3 regions of the Methylobacterium sp. E-012 genome follow, and region 3 is predicted to be linked to each of the others. Evidence: predicted binding sites of a transcription regulator. Region 3 holds the regulator's gene; each other region holds the start of a gene.
The links. The regulator PhoB, encoded in region 3, activates phosphate uptake and scavenging genes when phosphate is short. The targets are predictions, from matches to a motif close to TGTCATNNANCTGTCAT.
Positions count from the first base shown of each region.

Region 1: a site for PhoB is predicted at 3,728-3,744, ahead of AC3IF1_RS20935 (YdcH family protein). Genes of this name have one in related genera too.
Region 2: a site for PhoB is predicted at 3,225-3,241, ahead of AC3IF1_RS06030 (alkaline phosphatase D family protein). Genes of this name have one in related genera too.

Region 1 is NZ_JBYQEY010000001.1:4,356,823-4,363,644, forward strand. It holds gene AC3IF1_RS20920 (extracellular catalytic domain type 1 short-chain-length polyhydroxyalkanoate depolymerase) at 1-774, opposite strand, end outside; gene AC3IF1_RS20925 (CopG family transcriptional regulator) at 852-1,271, opposite strand; gene AC3IF1_RS20930 (AMP-binding protein) at 1,369-3,294, opposite strand; gene AC3IF1_RS20935 (YdcH family protein) at 3,532-3,714, opposite strand; gene AC3IF1_RS20940 (YdcH family protein) at 3,888-4,106, shown strand; gene purE (5-(carboxyamino)imidazole ribonucleotide mutase) at 4,185-4,682, shown strand; gene AC3IF1_RS20950 (5-(carboxyamino)imidazole ribonucleotide synthase) at 4,679-5,791, shown strand; gene AC3IF1_RS20955 (tetratricopeptide repeat protein) at 6,124-6,822, shown strand, end outside.
Region 2 is NZ_JBYQEY010000001.1:1,277,439-1,284,260, forward strand. It holds gene AC3IF1_RS06025 (SpoVR family protein) at 20-1,591, shown strand; gene AC3IF1_RS06030 (alkaline phosphatase D family protein) at 1,614-3,185, opposite strand; gene AC3IF1_RS06035 (hypothetical protein) at 3,804-5,267, opposite strand; gene AC3IF1_RS06040 (hypothetical protein) at 5,644-5,931, opposite strand; gene AC3IF1_RS06045 (hypothetical protein) at 6,090-6,407, opposite strand.
Region 3 is NZ_JBYQEY010000001.1:4,889,207-4,896,028, forward strand. It holds gene AC3IF1_RS23325 (aminopeptidase P family protein) at 1-643, shown strand, start outside; gene AC3IF1_RS23330 (protein-disulfide reductase DsbD family protein) at 1,173-3,323, shown strand; gene phoB (phosphate regulon transcriptional regulator PhoB) at 3,401-4,096, opposite strand; gene phoU (phosphate signaling complex protein PhoU) at 4,231-4,941, opposite strand; gene pstB (phosphate ABC transporter ATP-binding protein PstB) at 5,079-5,909, opposite strand; gene pstA (phosphate ABC transporter permease PstA) at 5,935-6,822, opposite strand.

The DNA of each region.
Region 1 (6,822 bases), 530 kb from region 3:
CGAGAGTCCCGCCGCGTAGACCTTGGTGGGATCGCCCGAGAACTCCGCCAGCACCGCCCGGGCGATGCCGGCGATGAGTTCCGGCTCGCCGCCCGCGCGGGCCTGATCGCCGGCCGCGTACCAGTTCCAGCACCGCTGCATGTTGGCGGCCTGCGACTGCTCCGGATACGCCACCAGGAACCCCTGCGCCTCGGCCAGGGCGTTCATCTGCGTGCCCGCGGCGAAATCGTCCGGATTCTGGGTGCAGCCGTGCAGCATCACCACCAGGGGTAGCGCTTGCCCGGCATGGCCGCTCGGGACGTAGACCTTGTAACGCCGGCTGCCGGCGGCCCCCGTGAAGACCCGCTCCTCGAACCGGGCGCCGGGCGGGACCGGGGCCGGCGATCCCCCGCTTCCCGCCGGGTGGCCCTCGCGCAGGCCGCGCATCATCGCCGACAGGTCGAGCCCCGCCTTGGGGCGCGCTTTAGAACCCGCTTCGGGCTCCGCCGTGCCGGTCCGGTCCGGCCGGGGCGCCGTCCAGGCGCCGCCGGGGGCGGCGGGCGCCTCCATGTCGATGATCGCGCTGTCGCCGCCCGCCGGAGCGGGGGGATCGCCCGGTTGCCCGTAGCTCTGTTTCCACCGGGCGAAGGCCGCGGCCTGCTCGCGCCGGAGCTTGGCCATCGCGTCGGTGAACCGGCCGGTCGGGTCGGCACCGGAGCCGAAGCGGCCGGGATCCAGCCCTTCGAGCTTCGACGGATCGAGTTTGGAGAAGTCGAGTTTGGGAAAACGGAACATGGGGCCGATCCTTCGGGAAGCGGTTCGGACGCGGCCGGACGGTTCATCCGTCTCTGGGACCGGTGCATCGGGGGGCGTCAGGTGATCCGGTCGGCCAGGGCGGCCTTCACGGCGGGGCTGGCCTGGAAGGCGCCGAGCACCTCCACGGCGGCGATGGCGGCGCGGGCCAGTTCGGGGGTGACGTCGCCCGCGACGGTGGCGAGGCCCAGGACCTGGATGTGCAGCGGCGTCCCGGCATCCCGGGCCGCCTCCAGATCGGCCCGGGTGTAGTGCGCCACCCCCAGGCGGAGCTGGCGACGGGCCACGGATTGGCGGACCGCCTCGTTCTGGCGGTCGAGCTGGTTGCGCACCGCGGTGCGGATGAAGTCGGCGCGGTTGGCGTAGAACCCGTCGCGGACCATCAGGTCGACGCGCCCGAGATCGACGAAGCCGAGATTGACGGTGATCTTCTCGCTGTCCGGGACCTTCGGGCGCGGCGCGTTTACCGGCTCGCTCATCGGTTTGGAGTCTCCAGGCCATCCGGTTGGATGGTCTAGAGATGGCTATGGGCGCGGTACTTACAAGGGCTGGCGGAGCGACGGCGTCCGTCGGCGGTCAGTCGGCGCCGATCCCGCGCGCCTTCAGGCTCTCGCCGATCTCGTCGAGGGCCGCGGAATCGTCGATCGTCGCCGGCATGGTCCAGGGCTCGTGATCGGCGATGCGTTTCATGGTGGCGCGCAGGATCTTGCCCGAGCGGGTTTTTGGCAGCCGCGGCACGGTCAGCGCCAGCTTGAACGCCGCCACCGGGCCGATCTCGTCGCGCACCTTGGCGACGAGTTCCCGCTCGATCGCCTCGGTCGGCCGGTCGACGCCGGCCTTGAGCACCACGAAGCCGCAGGGCACCTCGCCCTTCAGGGCGTCGCGGATGCCGATGACCGCGCATTCCGCCACGTCCCGATGGCCGGCCAGCACCGCCTCCATGCCGCCGGTGGACAGGCGGTGGCCCGCGACGTTGATGATGTCGTCGGTCCGTCCCAGCACCGTGATGTAGCCGTCCGCGTCGATCACCCCGGCATCCGAGGTGTCGTAGTAGCCCGGGAAGGTGGCGAGGTAGCTCGACCGCATCCGCGCATCCGAACCCCAGAGGGTCGGCAGGCAGCCGGGGGGCAGGGGCAGGCGGAGCGCGATCGTGCCCATCGTGCCGGCCGGGACCGGCTTGGCGCCCTCGTCGAGCACCGCGACCGTGTAGCCGGGCATCGGCACGCAGGTGCTGCCGTGCTTCACCGGCAGCAGGCCGAGCCCCAGCGGGTTGCCGGCGATGGGCCAGCCGGTCTCGGTCTGCCACCAATGGTCGATGACCGGCCGGTTCAGAACCCGCTCGGCCCAGGCGACGGAATCCGGGTCGGCCCGCTCGCCGGCCAGGAACAGGCTGCGGAAGGCCGAGAGGTCATGGTCGGCGATCCGGGCGCCCGAAGAGTCCTCCTTCTTGATCGCCCGCAGCGCCGTCGGCGCGGTGAACAGGCAGACGACCCCGTACTCGGCGACGACCCGCCAGAACGCCCCGGCATCGGGGGTGCCCACGGGCTTGCCCTCGTAGAGCACCGTCGTGCAGCCGTGGAGCAGCGGCGCGTAGACGATGTAGGAATGGCCGACGACCCAGCCGATGTCGGAGGCGCAGAAATAGGTCTCGCCGGGGGCGACGCCGTAGAGGTTCGGCATCGACCACGCGAGCGCAACGAGGTAACCGCCGGTGTCGCGGACCACGCCCTTAGGCTTCCCCGTCGTGCCCGAGGTGTAGAGGATGTAGAGCGGGTCGGTGGCGGCGACCGGCACGCAATCCGCCCGCTCCCCCGCCGCCTGGGCGGCCGCCACCGCCTCGGCCCAGTCGCGGTCCCGCCCCGGCACCAGCGTCGCGGGGCTCTGCGGGCGCTGCAGGATCAGGCAGGCATCCGGCTTGTGGCTGGAGGCGGCGATGGCCGCGTCGAGGAGCGGCTTGTAGGCGACCACCCGGTTCGGCTCGATCCCGCAGGAGGCGGCCAGGACGACCTTGGGCGCCGCGTCCTCGATCCGCACCGCCAGTTCGTTCGCCGCGAAGCCGCCGAATACCACCGAGTGGACCGCGCCGAGCCGGGCGCAGGCCAGCATGCCGAACAGCGCCTCGGGCACCATCGGCATGTAGAGGATGACCCGGTCGCCCTTGCCGACGCCGAGCCCGGCCAGCACGGCGGCCAGCGCCGCCACGGCGTCGCGCAACGCCCGGTAGGTGATGCTCCGCTTGGTGCCGGTGACGGGGGAATCGTAGCGGATCGCCACCTGGTCCGCCCGGCCGCCCTCGACGTGGCGGTCCACCGCGTTGTGGCAGGCGTTGAGCATCCCGTCCGGGAACCAGCGGCCGTAGGGGCCGGACTCCGCCGCGAAGGCTCGGCTCGGCGCCCGTGACCAGGCGAGCGCCCGGGCCGCGTCGAGCCAGAACGCCTCCGGATCGCGGCTGGCCGATTCGTAGATCCCGGGATAGCGGCCCGGCAGGCTGGCGGTCGTCATCGTCTCGGCGTTCCCCCACCGCCGCTCTCCGGCGGTCGGCGCAGAGTAGATCATTCCTGCGCAGGCGCGAGGCCGGTTCGGTCCCAACCCTGACGATCGCGCGGTGGGCCCCGGCTCTCCGTCGAGACGGGCTGCAGCGGCTCAGCGCGCGTCACAGGAAAACCGCCGCACCGGGGCTCCCGATGCGGCGGCGTCCGTGGTGTTTGAGTTTACAGTCCGGGTGGACGGATCAGCGCCTCAGTGCAGCGTGCCGCTGCCCGATTGCAGCCTGTTGATCTCGTCCTTGAGGAGGAGTTTCCGTCGCTTGAGCTCGGCAATGCGGAGGTCGTTTGCCGAAGGCCTGTGGATCGCTTCCTGAATCTCGCGCTCGAGGGCTTCGTGCTTCCGGGCGAGTTGGCTCAGATGCGTCTGCAGCGACATGAGTCGAATCTCCTGTCATCGTTTTGACATGCCGAGACTGACACAGGATGCCGCACCTGTTGAAGCGTTTTCTCTGGTCAAGCTTGGTGAATGCTTGCCGGTCCGGCTTGTCCCGCGGAAGGGCGTGACGCATGCTCTGGGGCGATGAACGGTTTACGGGTCCGCGGGTGACGATGGCGGCAGAGTCGGGTGAGAGCGCGCAGCCGGACCTCGAGGTCGAGCTGGCCCGGTTGCGCGAGGAGCACCGGGATCTCGACAGCGCCATCGAGGCGCTGGAGCACAGCGTCGCCGGGGACCAGCTCCAGATCCAGCGCCTGAAGAAGCGCAAGCTCACCCTGCGCGACCGGATCTTCCACATCGAGGACATGATCACCCCGGACATCATCGCCTGATGCCGGTGGACGCCGCCGGGCCGCGCCTTGCCGCGGGCCCGCGCCGCCTGTAAGCGCCCTCTTTTGCCGGGATCAACGATGGCGTCGCCTCCGGTCGCGATCATCATGGGCAGCCAGTCCGACTGGGCGACCATGCGGCACGCCGCCGAGACGCTCGACGCGCTGGGCGTGCCCTACGACGCGCGGATCGTGTCGGCCCACCGCACCCCCGACCGCCTCGTGGCCTTCGCCAAGGGCGCCGTGGCAGAGGGGTTCAAGGTCGTGATCGCGGGCGCGGGCGGCGCCGCGCACCTGCCCGGCATGGCGGCTTCCATGACCCGCCTGCCGGTCTTCGGCGTGCCGGTGGAGTCGAAGGCGCTGTCCGGGCAGGACAGCCTGCTCTCCATCGTCCAGATGCCGGCCGGCATCCCGGTGGGGACCCTGGCGATCGGCCGGGCCGGGTCGGTCAACGCGGCCCTGCTGGCCGTATCGGTTCTGGCGCTCGCCGACCCCGATCTGGCGGAGCGCCTCGAGGCATGGCGTGCGGCCCAGACCGCATCGGTGGCCGAGCGGCCGGAGACGGAAGCGCAATCGTGACGGACAAGACCCTCGGCCCCGGCTCCACCCTCGGCATCGTCGGCGGCGGGCAGCTCGGGCGCATGATCGCGCTCGCGGCGGCCAATTACGGGCTCAAGGTGCACGTCTACGCCCCCGACCAGGACAGCCCCGCCTTCGACGTCGCCGCCTTCACCACCTGTGCAGCTTACGACGATCCGCAGGCGCTGGCGGCCTTCGCGGCGAGCGTCGACGTCGTCACCTACGAGTTCGAGAACATCCCCCACGCCACCGCCGACATCCTGGCCCGGCACGCTGCCCTGCACCCGAACGCAAGGGCGCTCGCCACCACGCAGGACCGCCTGTCCGAGAAGGACTTCATCAACGGCCTCGGCATCCCGACGGCCCCGTTCCGGGCGGTGGACGCGCCCGACGACCTCGACCGGGCGATCGAGGCCATCGGCCTGCCGGCGGTGCTCAAGACCCGCCGCTTCGGCTACGACGGCAAGGGCCAGCGCATCCTGCGCGCGCGCTCCGAGGGCGACCGCAACGCGCTGTTCGCCGAGTTCGGCGGCGCGCCGCTGATCCTGGAGGGCTTCGTCGCGTTCGAGCGCGAGGTCTCGGTGGTCGGTGCCCGCGCGCGCGACGGCAGCTTCGCGGCCTTCGACCTGTGCGAGAACGAGCACCGCGACCACATCCTGGCGCTGACCCGGGTGCCCGCCCCCGGCCTGACGGCCGAGACCGGCCGCGCCGCCCTCGACATCGCGAAGCGCATCGCGGACGCGCTCGACTATGTCGGCGTGCTCGCCGTGGAGATGTTCCTCGTCCGGGAGGACGGGGCGGAGCGCCTCGTGGTCAACGAGATCGCCCCCCGGGTCCACAATTCCGGGCACTGGACCATCGAGGGGGCGCGGACCTCGCAATTCGCCCAGCACGTCCGGGCGGTCTGCGGCTGGCCGCTCGGCGACCCGGCCCGGGTCGGCGGGCTGCCGGTGGAGATGCGCAACCTGATCGGCGACCAGGCCGACGACTGGGCCGCGCTGCTCGCCGAGCCCGGCGCCCACCTGCACCTCTACGGCAAGGGCGAGGCCCGGCCCGGACGCAAGATGGGGCACGTCACCCGGCTGGGGTCCGATCCGGCCGGTTCCTGAGGCTTCGAGGGCACACCCGCGCCGCCGCGTGACGGGCAACGACCCCGAGGCCCCGCCGGGACGCCGCCGGGTCATACCTTCGCCACATCCCGCCGCTTCCACGATGCCGTGGCCGGTGCCCGATGCCGTCGTGCGATTCACCTGCGCCGCCCGTGTCCTCCCGGGACGGGCGACGGGTCGTGTCAGCCCGCGGCGCTTCTTAAGCCGGCCTTCACCGTGATGCGCGACGGTGCCCCGGATGGGGTGGGCCCGGCGCGCGGCGCGGGCACTTGAACGGCGAGGGGCGGGGCGGGCGCGCGGGATGCGCGCCGCGCCTCGGGGAGAGTGGGGCGATGATCGTACGCAACGGGCGGGCACGGAAGACGGTACTGATCGGTGCGGTCCTGGTTTCGGCCGCGGCTCTGGCCGGCTGCGAGACCGTCGGCAGCGCCGCCGGCCCGCGCCAATACGCGGTGCTGGAGACGGACACCACGGGCGCCACCACCGTGAACATCGCGTCGCTGACCGAGGTCGTGCAGCGCAACCCGAACGACGCCGCCGCCTACAACACCCGCGGCGCCGCCTATGCCCGGGCCGGCCAGTTCAACGACGCCATCGCCGACTTCACCAAGGCGATCCAGATCGACCCGAACTCGGCCTCCGCCTACAACAACCGGGCGCTCGCCAGCCGCCAGATCGGCCGCGATGGACCCGCGCTGCAGGATTTCAGCAAGGCGATCGGCATCGATCCGAATTACGGCCCGGCCTATATCGGCCGCGCCAATGTCGAGCGCGCCCAGGGCAATCTCGACGCCGCGCTGTCCGACCTCAACGTCGCGATCCGGCTGATGCCCGAATCGGCCGAGGCGTACCACGCCCGCGGCCTCGTGCGGCAGAAGCAGGGTCAGGAGACCCAGGCGATCGCCGATTTCGACGCCGCCATCGACCGCGACCCGTTCAAGTCCGCCCCCTACGCGGCCCGCGGCCAGAGCCTGATCGCCACCAACCAGTATCCGAAGGCGATCGAGGACTACAACGCGGCGCTCAACGTC
Region 2 (6,822 bases), 3.6 Mb from region 3:
CGAAGACACGGGAGGCCGCATGACGCTCGTCAAGGCACGGACGCCCCAGATCATCTCCGGTGGCCAGAAACCCCTGTTCACCGGCAACGACTGGGATTTCGACACCATCCGGCGGATCCACGACGCCTGCGAGGCGGTGGCCGGGCCGCAGCTCGGCCTGTCCTGGTATCCGAACCAGATCGAGATCATCACGGCCGAGCAGATGCTCGACGCCTACGCGTCGATCGGCATGCCGCTGTTCTACAAGCACTGGTCGTTCGGCAAGCACTTCGCCCAGCACGAGGCCGGCTATCGCCGGGGCCTGATGGGGCTCGCCTACGAGATCGTCATCAACTCCGACCCGTGCATCTCCTACGTGATGGAGGAGAACACGGCGACCATGCAGACGCTGGTCATCGCCCACGCGGCCTTCGGCCACAACCACTTCTTCAAGAACAACTACCTGTTCCGGCAATGGACGGATGCCGAAGGGATCTTGGATTACCTCGACTTCGCCAAGGGCTTCATCACCCGCTGCGAGGAGCGCTACGGCCACCAGGCGGTCGAGCAGATGCTCGATGCCGCCCACGCGCTGATGAGCCAGGGCGTCCACCGCTATCCGCGCAAGAAGCGGCCGGACCTCGCCTCGGAGCAGCGGCGGGAGCGTGAGCGGATCGAGCACGGCGAGCAGATCTACAACGACCTGTGGCGGACCCTGCCGCAGAAGGTCGGCGCGGTGCGGCCGGACCTGGTCGCCGAGCGGCGCAAGGCCCTGCTCGAACTGCCGCAGGAGAATATCCTCTACTTCCTGGAGAAGGTCGCCCCCCGGCTGCGCCCGTGGCAGCGCGAGATCCTGCGGATCGTCCGCCTCGTCGCGCAGTATTTCTACCCGCAGCGCCAGACCAAGGTGATGAACGAGGGCTGCGCCACCTACGTCCATTACCGGATCATGAACGCGCTCTCGGCGCAGGGTCAGATCGGCGAAGCCGCCTATCTGGAGTTCCTCCAGTCGCACACCAACGTCATCCGGCAGCCGAACTACGACGACCGCTCGTATGGCGGCCACAACCCCTACGCGATCGGCTTCGCGATGATGCAGGACATCGCCCGCATCGTGGAGCAGCCCACCGACGAGGACCGGGACTGGTTCCCCGAGATCGCCGGCACCGGCGATCCGATGGCGGTTTTGCGCGATTGCTGGGAGAATTACCGCGACGAGAGCTTCATCCAGCAGTTCCTGTCGCCCAAGCTGATGCGCGACCTGCGCCTGTTCCACGTGGTCGACGACCCGGAGGAGCCGGAACTGCGGGTGGAGGCGATCCACGATGAGCGCGGCTACCGCAAGATGCGCCGGTCCTTCGCCCGCCAGTACGACGTCGCGTGGCTCGATCCCGACATTGAGGTGGTGGACGTGGATCTCGAGGGCGACCGGCGCCTGATCCTGCACCACAAGGCGATCAACAAGATCACCCTGCAGAAGGAGGACGCCAAGCGCGTGCTCCAGCACCTCGCCGACCTCTGGGGCTACGACGTGGTGCTCAAGGAGGTCGAGCCGGCCACCGGCACGGTGCTCGGCGAGATCACCGCCAGCGCGCGGCCGATCTTCTTCTGATCGCGCCCCGCGCGGGGCACCGTCACGCCTTCGCGGGATCCAGGGTGACGTGCCAGAGGTCGGTGTCGGCCGCGTCCTTCAGCGTCACGGTCATCTGCTCGGTGGCGCCGTCGACCGCCACATGGCCGAAGAACTGGTAGCCCGCGGCCGGCGACAGGTTGACCTGCCCCTTGTCGGGCGCCTTCACGAAGCGCAGCTGCGGGCCGAACGTGTCGTCGAGGGCGTTTGGGCCGAAGGTGCCGGCGTGCAGCGGCCCGGAGACGAACTCCCAGAACGGGTCGAAATCCTGAAACTGCGCCTTGCCGGGGTCGTAGTAATGCGCCGCCGTGTAGTGCACGTCGGCCGTGAGCCAGACGGTGTTGCGGATCCCGGCGCTCTTGATGAAGCGCAACAGGTCGGCGATCTCCAATTCGCGCCCGAGGGGCGGTCCGTCGCCCTGCGCCACCGCCTCCGAACCGAAATTGCGGTCGACGTCGTAGGTCACCACGAGGCCCAGCGGCATGTCGGCGGCGATCACCTTCCAGGTGGCGCGCGAATCGAGCAGCGCCCGCTTCAGCCACGCGATCTGCTGCGGCCCCAGGAAGTAGGCGTCGGGGCCGTATTCCGTCTGGCGGTTCTCACCGTTCGGGCCCCGGTAGGAGCGCATGTCGAGCATGAACACGTCGACCAGCGGGCCGTAGCCGATCCTGCGATAGACCCGGCCGGGCTCCGAAGGCTCGAAGCGCATCGGCATGTATTCGTGGAACGCCCGCGACGCGCGCAGCTGCAGGGCGAGCGCGTTCGGGTCGGTGTATTTCTTCTTCAGGTGCTCGGCCCGGGTCAGGGGCTCGCCCGGCCACCAGTTGTTGGTGACCTCGTGGTCGTCCCATTGCGCCAGGATCGGCACGGCGGCGTTCATCGCCAGCACGTTGCGGTCGGTGAGGTTGTACTTGTGCCGGCCGCGGAATTCTTCCAGCGTCTCGGCGGGCTTGGCGACCGCCTCGGTCACCCGGTTGCGCCAGAGGCTGCCATCGGGCAGCTTCACCTCGGGCTGGATCGGCCCGTCGGCGTAGATCGTGTCGCCGGAATGGATGAAGAAGTCCGGCCGGTTCTTCAGGATGGCGGAATAGATCGTCATGCCGCCGCGGGCATCGTCGATGCCCCAGCCCTGGCCCGCCGTGTCGCCCGACCAGCAGAACGAGACCGAGCGCCGGTCCGCCGGCGCGGTGCGGAACCGCCCGACCTGAGCCGGTCCGACGATCGTCGGCGCGGCGACGTCCTGGAGGCGGACCCGGTAGAACACGTCCTGGCCCGCCGGCAGACCGGTGAGCGCCACCTTCACGGTGCCGTCGGTCTCGGGCAGGGCGTCGGCGAAGACCCCGCCGCGGATCTCGGAGAAGCGCTCGGTGGTCGCCCACTCGATGATCGCCCGGGCGGGCCGGTCGGACCGGGCCCAGACCACGGCCGAGTCGGTGCCGACATCGCCCGATTGCAGCCCGTGGCTCAAGAGCGGCCGGTCGGCGGCGCGGCTCAGGCCGGGGCGCGCGAGGCCGGAGGCCAGACCGACAAGACCGGCGCCTCCGCTGAGAAGGATCTGGCGGCGACTTGCGGACATGAGAGGCCCTCCAACATGCGGCGGCCATGGCAGGGCGCCGCGACAGCCGGATGACGGGCCGGGAGCGCGTGGCGCGAAGGCGCGCACGCGCATCGTCTTTTGCCGAAAGCCGGCGGCCACCCTTCGGGACGATGCTTCAGCGCGGCCGGACGCGCGTCTGCGGACCCCCGTCCGGCGCTGCAGGCAGCGAGATTTCACGTGCCCCTCCACCTGGACAGGCCGGACGTTGAACGGCTCTCCGGGACTTGGGCGGTCGTGGCGATCCGGGTTGCCCGGGAGCGTTCGGATCGCGCGCGAGGATAGGCCTGGATCGTGTTCAGGCAGCCCCTCGCAGGACGGCGCTCCGCCGGCCCAGCCGTGCGCCGCGCGGCGCGAACGGTGCTTCTCGAGGCCGCCTCTCACCGTGATTGAGCCGTTCACCAGGTTGCGAGCGGGCGCAAGCCGCCCCGGGCGAGCGAGCCGAGCCGATGGCGTTTATCGATCGGCTTTCGTTGGTCGATTGGCGTTTGACCCGGACCGTGCGGCCAGCTGCCGGAACGAAGCGCCGGGACCCCTCGTGCCGATGCGCGGTGTTCAGCCTCCGGCGTGAACGCCCCTGTCGCGGTCGGCCATAAGCCGTTATCGCAAATTCCAAGTCCAGCATTTGGCGGACTGATCATAAGCTGCAATCGGTTTCCACCCGAGCGCTCTTACCGAGCTATATTGGGTATCGTCCGTCACCCACGAAAGAAAATCTCGTAAAGACCCTGATTCATCGCCCGCTGAGTGCTGGGTCTCTTGAAGTCTGCGCCATTGGTTGAGGGCGCCTTTAAGCCCGTAATAAGATTCCTTGAACGCGAGCTGCGACTCGAGGACGTAGGAAAGATGATCGAACACGGCCCCGAGCGATTCGGTTTCGGCGTGGGAGAAAGGATTTTCTCTGCCCATGTCGCGAAACTGAACATCGCCCGCGTTATCATATGCCTTCAACAGGATGGGCGGCTCATGAGCATGCCAAATCATCCCGGGCTTATAGTTCCAAACCCTTAGCCACTCTTGGTTGGGGTTTTGAGCATAGTTGTTCCGGGTCGATATGCCCAATTGGGGTCCGACATAGTAATTACACCAGAACCACGCGGCTGTGCGCGACGGATCCGCTAAAAACGCCGATCGCATCGCGATGATTTGCCGGGGGTTCCATAGTTCGTCGGAGTCCAACTGCCACAGGAGGCAGCCTCCATTCAAGTTGGCGAGGGGCGCTCGCACCATTTCGATTTTTCCGTCCCAAAAATGGCCCGGATTTTTCCGATAAACAGTCACGTTGTTCGGAAATCGGTCGGCTATGTCATCGATGTATGCACTCGTGCCGTCAATGCTGCGCCCGTTCGCATGGAAAGATTGCGGAACGTTGCCGCCCGTCGCGACACTCCACGCCGTGTCGTGCGTGAGTTGAGCGACGCCTTCGACGATATGCCAATGCCATTCAAATGGAAGTCTTTGAAACATATGCTCGTGATATCGGATGAATGGCTCGCCATTGAGTACGATTGTAAAGAAATGGACCGGCAATGTCGGCTTCAATGCGCGATGCATAAACAGCGCGTAATCGGTCTCCAAGCTCATATTGGCGAAAGAGTATTTTTTTTCAGAGGCCAGCCTCTGGAAGGCGGCGCGTCCCCCGGCGGTTTTCCGAACGCCATCAAATAAAATGAATTTACATCCGTAAAATTTTCCTATGATGTCCTGTGTTCGAAGATCTTCGCCCGAGACGATGAGGATGTCCGGCGCCTGCGCTGACCTTGAATGACCTCCACCGGTCTCTTCGCGGGCTCGGCCACAATCATTCCCTGGCACTTGGCCAGGCTGCGTGCTTGGCGACGTATCGAATAGTTTTGACGACGGAAATCCGATGATCTTCAAATTTTCCAGATCGCTATCTTTTGTAATGACAGCCAGATTTGTGACGGTATTTTGCAAGAACGCCAAGACATCGCCAAGCGTATCGAGATCCAAATCGCCGGACGGCGTGACCCATGTGCAGGTCAGCCGATCGCGCCGCATAAGACTCCGCATGTCATCCGCTGTATCGAAAGCCTGCGTCACCTCTCGGTCCTCGCGCTTGATTGTGCTGAAGCAAATACTTTAAATTTGTGATCGGCGTAGAGTCTTCGGAAAAATCAGGTCCTGAGTCAAGCATGCTCAAATTAAGCATCAGGCTGCGTTTTTGGCCAATTGTTTTGCAATGTTACTGACGTTGTCAGCATTTCGGTCTAATTTGTACAGGCGCTGCTCGGAACTTAGAGCGGCACAGTGACGGCATTACGGTTGTGCCCGTGCGAAGTCACAGGGTCAGGCGTTTTTTCGTCGAAGCCGCCGCTGCCCTTTGACGTCTCGCGCGCGGCCGTCGGGATGCGGCCGGCCGCCGGATGGGCCAGTCGTCAGAGCGACGTATGCGATGCTGTATCGGGCGTATCCGCCCTTACCGATGGACCGCCGCCACGTCGGAGCGAACGTCGTCCAGCGCGCAGCCGATGCGCTCCAGGGCCAGGGACACCATTTCGGCGGCCTGCGGATCGGCGGCATCCCGCGGCGCTCCGGGGCTGAAGCCGTCCCGCAAATAGGGCATCATCGTGCCGTGAAGCGCCGTGTAGGCACCGGGATTGGACAACTCGTAGACGACTGCGAGAGCATGATAGGCCCGGACCATGATCTCCAGCGCGATATCCGCACTGCGTACGGCCCGCTCGCAATCGTCGCTGTCCATCATCACGCTTGTAGTTTTATTGCTGTCTAGCCGCCAGGTAACACGCTCTTTTAAGACTGTCGACGTTTGGAGCTATTGCTGCCACGGCGCATCGAGGCGGCGGATCATTTATCGCCGGATTATGGCTCGACTGCAACACTTGCCGATCTCGGCGCGCGAAATCAAGTAATGGTCTGACCGCGCATATGCCGGGATGGCCGAATCATTGCCGCGATCTTGTTCTCGGCCTCGGTCAGGATGCTGTTCACAAGGTGAGACGCGCCCTCGACGGTCCCGGCGGTGAGAGTTTCGCCCCGGTTCATGTCCTGGACGATGCGGAAATTGTCCTCGACGAACGCGCGGATCTTTCGCTGAACGTCGTCGAACTCCCCCGGATGAGCCGTTTCGTAGAGAAGTGCCAGAGCCAGGTAGGCCCGGCCGACCATGTCGAGTGCCAGATCCGCGCTCGTCTCGGAACTCACGATTTCGGGCGAGGACACGGCAGGTGAATCCCTGTCAAGCACATTCGACAAGTTAGCACGACCTGGAAGCCGCGCCAATCAGTCAAGGTATTCTCGCTCCGGTTATCCCTGGTCAGTCTCCAGGGGGGGGCTTCGAGGTCATCGGGTCGCCGCCATCGACGATCCGAGCCGGAAAATCGGACGGTCGCCGGGATCCGGCGGGTCGGGGGGCGCCCGCGGTCCCGTTGATGCCGCGGTCCCGTTGATGCCGCGGTCCCGTCGATGCCGCGGTCCCGTCGATGCCGCGGTCCCGTCGATGCCGCGGTCCCGTTGATGCGTAGTCGGCGCTGTCAGAATCGGGACGCTTTCGCATGGCCGTGACCGGATCCGCCTCCGCGGCTGTGGTCTCGCGCGGCCAAGCCGATTATCGACACGCGCATGGGTCCGGCCTCGC
Region 3 (6,822 bases):
CGCTAGCGACCGGGCGGTCCGGCCCGGCGAGCTGTTCCTGATCGATTCCGGGGCGCAATACCTGGACGGCACCACCGATATCACCCGCACCGTCGCGGTGGGGGAGCCGAGCGCCGCGATGCGCGATCGCTTCACCCGGGTGCTGAAGGGCCACGTCGCTATCGCCCGGGCGGTCTTCCCGAGGGGCACGACCGGCGCCCAGATCGACGCCTTCGCCCGGGCGCCCCTCTGGCAGGCGGGGCTCGATTTCGACCACGGCACGGGCCATGGAGTCGGGGCGTTCCTCTCGGTCCACGAGGGGCCGCAGCGCATCGCCAAGACCGGCACGGTGGCGCTGGAGCCTGGGATGATCCTGTCGAACGAGCCTGGCTACTACGCCGCCGGCGCCTACGGCATCCGGATCGAGAACCTCGTCCTGGTCGAGCCGCGCGCGGTTGCGGGCGGCGAGCGCCCGATGCTCGGCTTCGAGACGCTGACGCTCGCGCCTTACGACCGGCGGTTGATCGATCCGGACCTGCTCGATCCGGGCGAGCGGATCTGGATCGACGCCTATCACGCGCGGGTCCGCGAGGTCCTGATACCGGTCCTTGATGCCGGCGCGCGCACATGGCTGGAGCGGGCGACGGCGCCGCTGCCGGGCTGACGCCGTTACGGCCTTGGGGCGCAAGATGGCCGCTCTTGTGCTGCCGCGCGGCGCAGAACGGATCGACAGATGTCTCGAAGCCGGTGCGCGCTCCGGCCGTGGTCCCGGAGCGTATCGGCACATGCCTCAACGTGCCCTGTATCTCGCCGAGCCGGCTGGAGGATTTGGGCGCCCTTTCGTTCGATCGCCCGTGCGGTCGTGGAATTGCAGAAGCGGCGGCAGGCCGCCGATGACGATCCCGCACAGTCGTTCGTTCCGACAGATGCGCGCGCCGCCCTCGGACTCCGCCCGCTCGGCAGTCGACCACTTTTGCCGGTTGCGGGACGATCAACGGACGGCGTTCCTCGACCTGGTGCTCTTTGAGCCCCGCGGTTGAAGGCCGTCGATGTCGCGGCCCATGGGTCGATCATCCGGGTGCGGGACACGCATCGATTCGGCGCGCTATAAGGCGTCCGTCACGGAAAAGTCCGCCCCAGGCTCGAAGAGACCGCGCGTGAAACCGCGCCCGCCCGGCGCGCGAAGGGACAGCATGATCCGCCGCTTCGCCTTCCAACTCCTGCTGTTCGCCGCCTGCTGCACGCCCGCTTTGGCGCAGGGCCTGCGCACGCCGCCGGATCTCGTGCGGTCGAGCCTCGTGGCCGAGCCCGGCGCGGTGACGGGGGCGCAGCCCTTCACCCTGGCCGTGCGCATGCAGGTGAAGCCCGGCTGGCACGTCTACTGGCGCAATCCGGGGGATTCCGGGCTGCCGCCCGAGGTCACCTGGACCCTGCCGGCCGGCTTCAACGCCGGGGCGATCCGGTGGCCGGCGCCGGAGCGCATCCCGATCGCGACGCTGATGAATTACGGCTACGAGGGCGAGGTCACGCTCCTCGTCCCCGTGACGCCGCCGCCGAGCCTCGATCCCGCGACCCCGGTGGAGATCCGGGCCAAGCTGACCTACCTCGTCTGCGAAACCGAATGCGTGCCGGGCTCGGCGGACCTCGCCCTGACCCTGCCGGTGGGGGCACCGCGGCCCGATCCCGACATCGCGGCCCTGTTCGCCCGCGCCCGGGCCGCCCTCCCCGCACCGGCGCTTTGGCCACTGCGCCTGTCGAGCCAGGGCGACACTCTGCGGCTCGACTTCGCGGCGGCTGGCCTCCGGCCCGACGCGGTCCGGAACGCCGCCTATTTCCCCTATGCCGAAACCGCGATCGACAATGCCGCCGCACAGGTGATGTCGGCCGACGGGACCGGCCTGCACCTCACCCTCGCCCGGAGCAGCCCGACCGATCCGGCGCCCGAGGCCCTTCCCGGCGTGCTGACCCTGGACGAAGTGACGGAGGACGGCAGCCGCCACCTCGCCTTCGCGTATGGCGACGAGCCCATGCTCCCGGCCGTTGGGCCGCCGGTCGACGCGGCGACCCCGCGGCCGGCGTCCGTCCCCGACGGGGATGCGCTGACCCTCGCGACCGCCGCCGCCTTCGCCTTCCTCGGCGGCTTGATCCTTAACCTGATGCCCTGCGTATTCCCGGTGCTGTCGATCAAGGTGCTGGGTCTCGTCCGGCATGCCGGCGAGAGCCCGGCCCGCCTCCGGTTGCACGGCTTCGCCTACACGGCCGGCGTGCTGGCGAGCTTCCTGGGGCTCGCCGCCCTGCTGATCGCCCTGAAGGGCGGCGGGGCTGCGATCGGCTGGGGCTTCCAACTGCAATCGCCCGCCGTGGTGGCGGGGCTCGCCTATCTGCTATTCGCGATGGGCCTGAACCTGTCCGGGGCGGTTCAGATCGGGGGCCGGCTCGCCGGTCTCGGCGACGGGCTGGCCCGGCGCGCCGGCCTGAGCGGCTCGTTCTTCACCGGCGTGCTCGCCACGCTGGTGGCGACGCCCTGTACGGCGCCGTTCATGGGCTCGGCGGTGGGCTTCGCCCTGACCCAGAGCGCCGGCGTGGCGCTCGCCGTCTTCGCGAGCCTCGGACTCGGCCTGGCCCTGCCGTTCCTGGCGCTGACCCTCTGGCCGCCGGCCCTGCGGGCGCTGCCGCGGCCGGGCGCCTGGATGGAGACCCTCAAGCAGGGGCTCGCCTTCCCGGTCTATGCCACCGTGGCCTGGCTGATCTGGGTCCTGGCGCAGCAGGTCGAGCCGAGGGGGCTTCTGGCGGCGTTGATCGGCCTGGTGCTGGTGGGCTTCGCCGCCTGGGCCTGGGAGCGCGGGCGCGGCGCTGCGCCCGGGGCCGCCCGGATCGCGCAGGTCGGCGCGGCCCTGGCGCTCTTCGCGGTCGCGGCCCTCGTGCTCACGCTCCCGCAGGACCGTGCGGGTCCGGGCGCGCAGGCCTTCACCAGTGGCGCCGAGCCGTTCACCCAGGCGCGCCTCGACACGCTGGTCAACGCGGGCAGACCTGTCTTCGTCAACATGACGGCGGCTTGGTGCATCACCTGCGCGGTCAACGAGACCACCTCCCTCTCTACGAAGGCGGTGCGGACCGCGATGGCCGAGCGGGGCGTGACCTACCTTAAGGGCGACTGGACCAACCAGAATCCCGAGATCACCCGCCTCCTGGAAAAGCACGGGCGGAGCGGCGTGCCGCTATACCTGCTCTATGCCGGCGCGGGGGAGCCTCTGGTGCTGCCCCAGATCCTCACCGAGGGGACGGTGCTTCAGGCTCTGGCCTCGGTTCCGACCGCCGACAAGAGCGCCGCGCTGACCCGCTGAGCAGCGCGGCCGGTGTCGATGCAGGGTTTCCAAACGGGCTGGATCCCGGACATTTTGAACCTGAAAGTCCGCGCCGCTCAAGCCTCGAGCGAGAAGGTCTCGTCGAAGGCGTATCCGGAGCCGCGGACGGTGCGGATCGGATCGGGCTGGCGCGGACCGTTCAGCGCCTTGCGCAGGCGCCCGACATGCACGTCCACGGTGCGCTCGTCGATATAGACGTCGTGGCCCCAGACCCCGTCGAGGAGCTGTTCCCGGGAGAAGACCCGCCCCGGGGCGAGCATCAGGAATTCGAGCAGCCGGAACTCGGTGGGGCCGAGATGCAGCTCCTCGCCGGCGCGGCGCACCCGGTGGCCGGTGCGGTCGAGTTCGAGATCCCCGGCGGCCAGCCGATCCGAGACATGGGCGGGCTTGGCCCGGCGCAGGAGGGCACGGATCCGGGCGAGCAACTCCGGGACCGAGAACGGCTTGACGATATAGTCGTCCGCGCCCGTGCCAAGGCCGCGGACCCGGTCCCCCTCCTCGCCCCGGGCGGTGAGCATGATCACCGGCAGACGCTCGGTCTCGCGCCGGGCGCGGATGCGGCGGCAGAGCTCGATCCCGGAGAGGCCCGGCAGCATCCAGTCGAGCAGGACCAGATCGGGCATGCGCTCGGCCAGGAGCAGTTCCGCATCGTCACCGCGGGCCGCCGTATCGACCAGAAAGCCCTCGGCCTCCAGGTTGTAGCGCAGCAGCGTGGTCAGTGCCTCCTCGTCCTCGACAATCAGGACTTGCATGCTCACGTTCGATGACCTGTTCTAAGGGCGAACCCACCGCGCGTTCCGGAGGCCCGGCCCGTCTCAACTGGAACCAGCCGTCGCCGCGGCGACCGCCCCGAAGATGGTGAGGCGCCGTGGGTTCGCTCCGGGACCTATTCGTGCTCGACCGTCGCGTAGTTCGACGCATCGTTCTTGGGCCGGTCGCCCGCCAGAGTCTCGCCGGTGGCGAGATAGTGGATGGTCTCGGCGATATTGGTGGTGTGGTCGCCGATGCGTTCGACGTTCTTGGCACAGAACAGCAGGTGGGTGCAGAACGAGATGTTGCGCGGATCCTCCATCATATAGGTCAGGAGCTCGCGAAACAGCGAATTGTACAGCGCATCGATCTCGCCGTCGCGCTCCCACACGTCATGGGCGGCCTCGATGTCGCGACTCGCGTAGGCATCCAGCACGTCCTTGAGCTGGCCCTCTGCGAGGTCGCTCATGTGGCGGACGCCCAGCACGATCTTCTGTGCCGGGGCCTGATCGGAGATCGCAACCACACGCTTCGCCACGTTCTTGGCGAGGTCGCCGATCCGCTCGAGATCGCCCGAGACGCGGATCGCCGAGATGGTCTCGCGCAGGTCGATCGCGAGCGGCTGGCGCCGGGCGATCAGCAGGACGGACCGCTCCTCGATGTCCCGCTGGAGGGCGTCGAGGCGCTTGTCGGCGAGGATCACCGCCTGGGCGAGCCCGTCGTCCCGCCGGACGAGGGCGTCGGTCGCCTCGGCGGTCATCTTCTCGGCCACGCCGCCCATCTCCGAGATCGAGCGGCGCAGGTTCTCCAGGTCGGTATCGTAGGACGAGACGATATGGCCGGGCATGGGGGAGATCCTTCGATGGGGGCCGCGACGTGCGATGCCTCGGGGACGTGCGATGCCTCGGGTCTGATGCAGATCTTACCCGGCCGCGGCGGCTATGCTCGCGCGCAGCGCCGCGGGGGTGCGGTTTCGGAGCCTGATCAGCCGAAACGGCCGGTGATGTAATCCTGCGTCCGCCGCTCGGTCGGGTTCATGAACAGCCTGTCGGTCGGCCCGACCTCGACGAGCTCGCCGAGATACATGAACGCGGTGAACTGCGAGATGCGCGCCGCCTGCTGCATGTTGTGGGTGACGATCGCGATGGTGAATTCGTCGCGCAGCTGCTCGATCAGTTCCTCGATGCGCCCCGTCGAGATCGGGTCCAGCGCCGAGGTCGGCTCGTCGAACAGGATGACGTCCGGGCGCTGGGCCACGGTGCGGGCGATGCATAGGCGCTGCTGCTGGCCGCCCGACAGGCCCATGCCGGACTGCTTGAGCTTGTCCTTGACCTCGTCCCAGAGCGCCGCCTTGCGCAGCGAGGTCTCGACCCGGTCGTCGAGATCCGATTTCCCCAGCTTCTCGTAGAGGCGGATGCCGAAGGCGACGTTGTCGTAGATCGACATCGGGAACGGCGTCGGCTTCTGGAAGACCATGCCGACCCGGGCGCGCAGATCATTGAGATCGATCTTGGGATCCAGGATGTTCATGCCGTCCAGAAGGATCTGTCCCTCGGCGCGCTGCTCCGGATAGAGGCTGTAGATCCGGTTGAAGGTCCGCAGCAGGGTCGACTTCCCGCAGCCCGAGGGGCCGATCAGGGCCGTCACCTGCCGGTCGTGGAAGTTCAGGTCGATGTTCTTCAGGCCGTGAAAATGGCCGTAGTAGAAGTTCAGCCCCTTCACGGCGATGCGCACGGGGGCGTTGGTGTCGGCCCCGGTCTTGGCGGAGGCCTGGAACTGGCGGTCGGTGGTGACGGACGCTGCGGCGGTGCTCATCGGGTTGATCCTTCGGGCTTGCGCTTCAGCGGGCACGCTGCGGCTTGATCACCACGCGGGCGATGACCGAGAGGGCGAGGATGGTCATGGTGATCAGGAGTGCCCCGGCCCAGGCGAGCTGCTGCCAGTTGGGATACGGCGAGAGCGCGAATTGGTAGATCATCACGGGCAGGTTCGGGATGCCGCCCATCAGGTCGGCATTGAACCAGCTGTTGTTGTTGAGGGCCGTGAACAGGAGCGGGGCGGTCTCGCCCGCGATGCGGGCCAGAGCCAGGATGATGCCGGTGACGATGCCGGCCGAGGCCGCCCGCCAGGTCACCTTCATGATCACCGTGGAGGGTGGCGCCCCCAGGGCCACGCCCGCTTCCCGCAGGGTGCCGGGGACCAGGCTGAGCATGTCCTCGGTGGTGCGCACGATCACGGGCGTGGCGATGATGGCGAGGGCGACGCCGCCGGCCCAGCCCGAATAGCTGCCCATCGGCCGCACCATCAGCGTGTAGATGAACAGGCCGATCAGGATCGAGGGGGCCGAGAGCAGGATGTCGTTGAGGAAGCGGATCACGAAGGACAGTTTCGAGGTCCGGCCGTATTCTGCCAGGAAGGTTCCGGCCATCACGCCGACCGGGGTCGCGATGACGATGCCGATGGTGGTGAGCACGAGGCTGCCGAGGACCGCGTTGGCGATGCCGCCGCCCTCGCTGCCGGGTCCCGGCGTCGGCTGGGTCAGCAGGGTCGACGTGAACCCGCGCACACCCTGGACGATCAGCATCAGCAGGATCGAACCCAGCACGATGACGCCGAGGAGCGTGGCGAGGGCGCAGAAGCCGCGGAGCACCGCGTCGGCCCGGCGCCGGCCGGGACGGACGCGGCTCTGCGCGAGCGGAGGCGCCGCAAGGGTGTTGGTCGCGTCCAT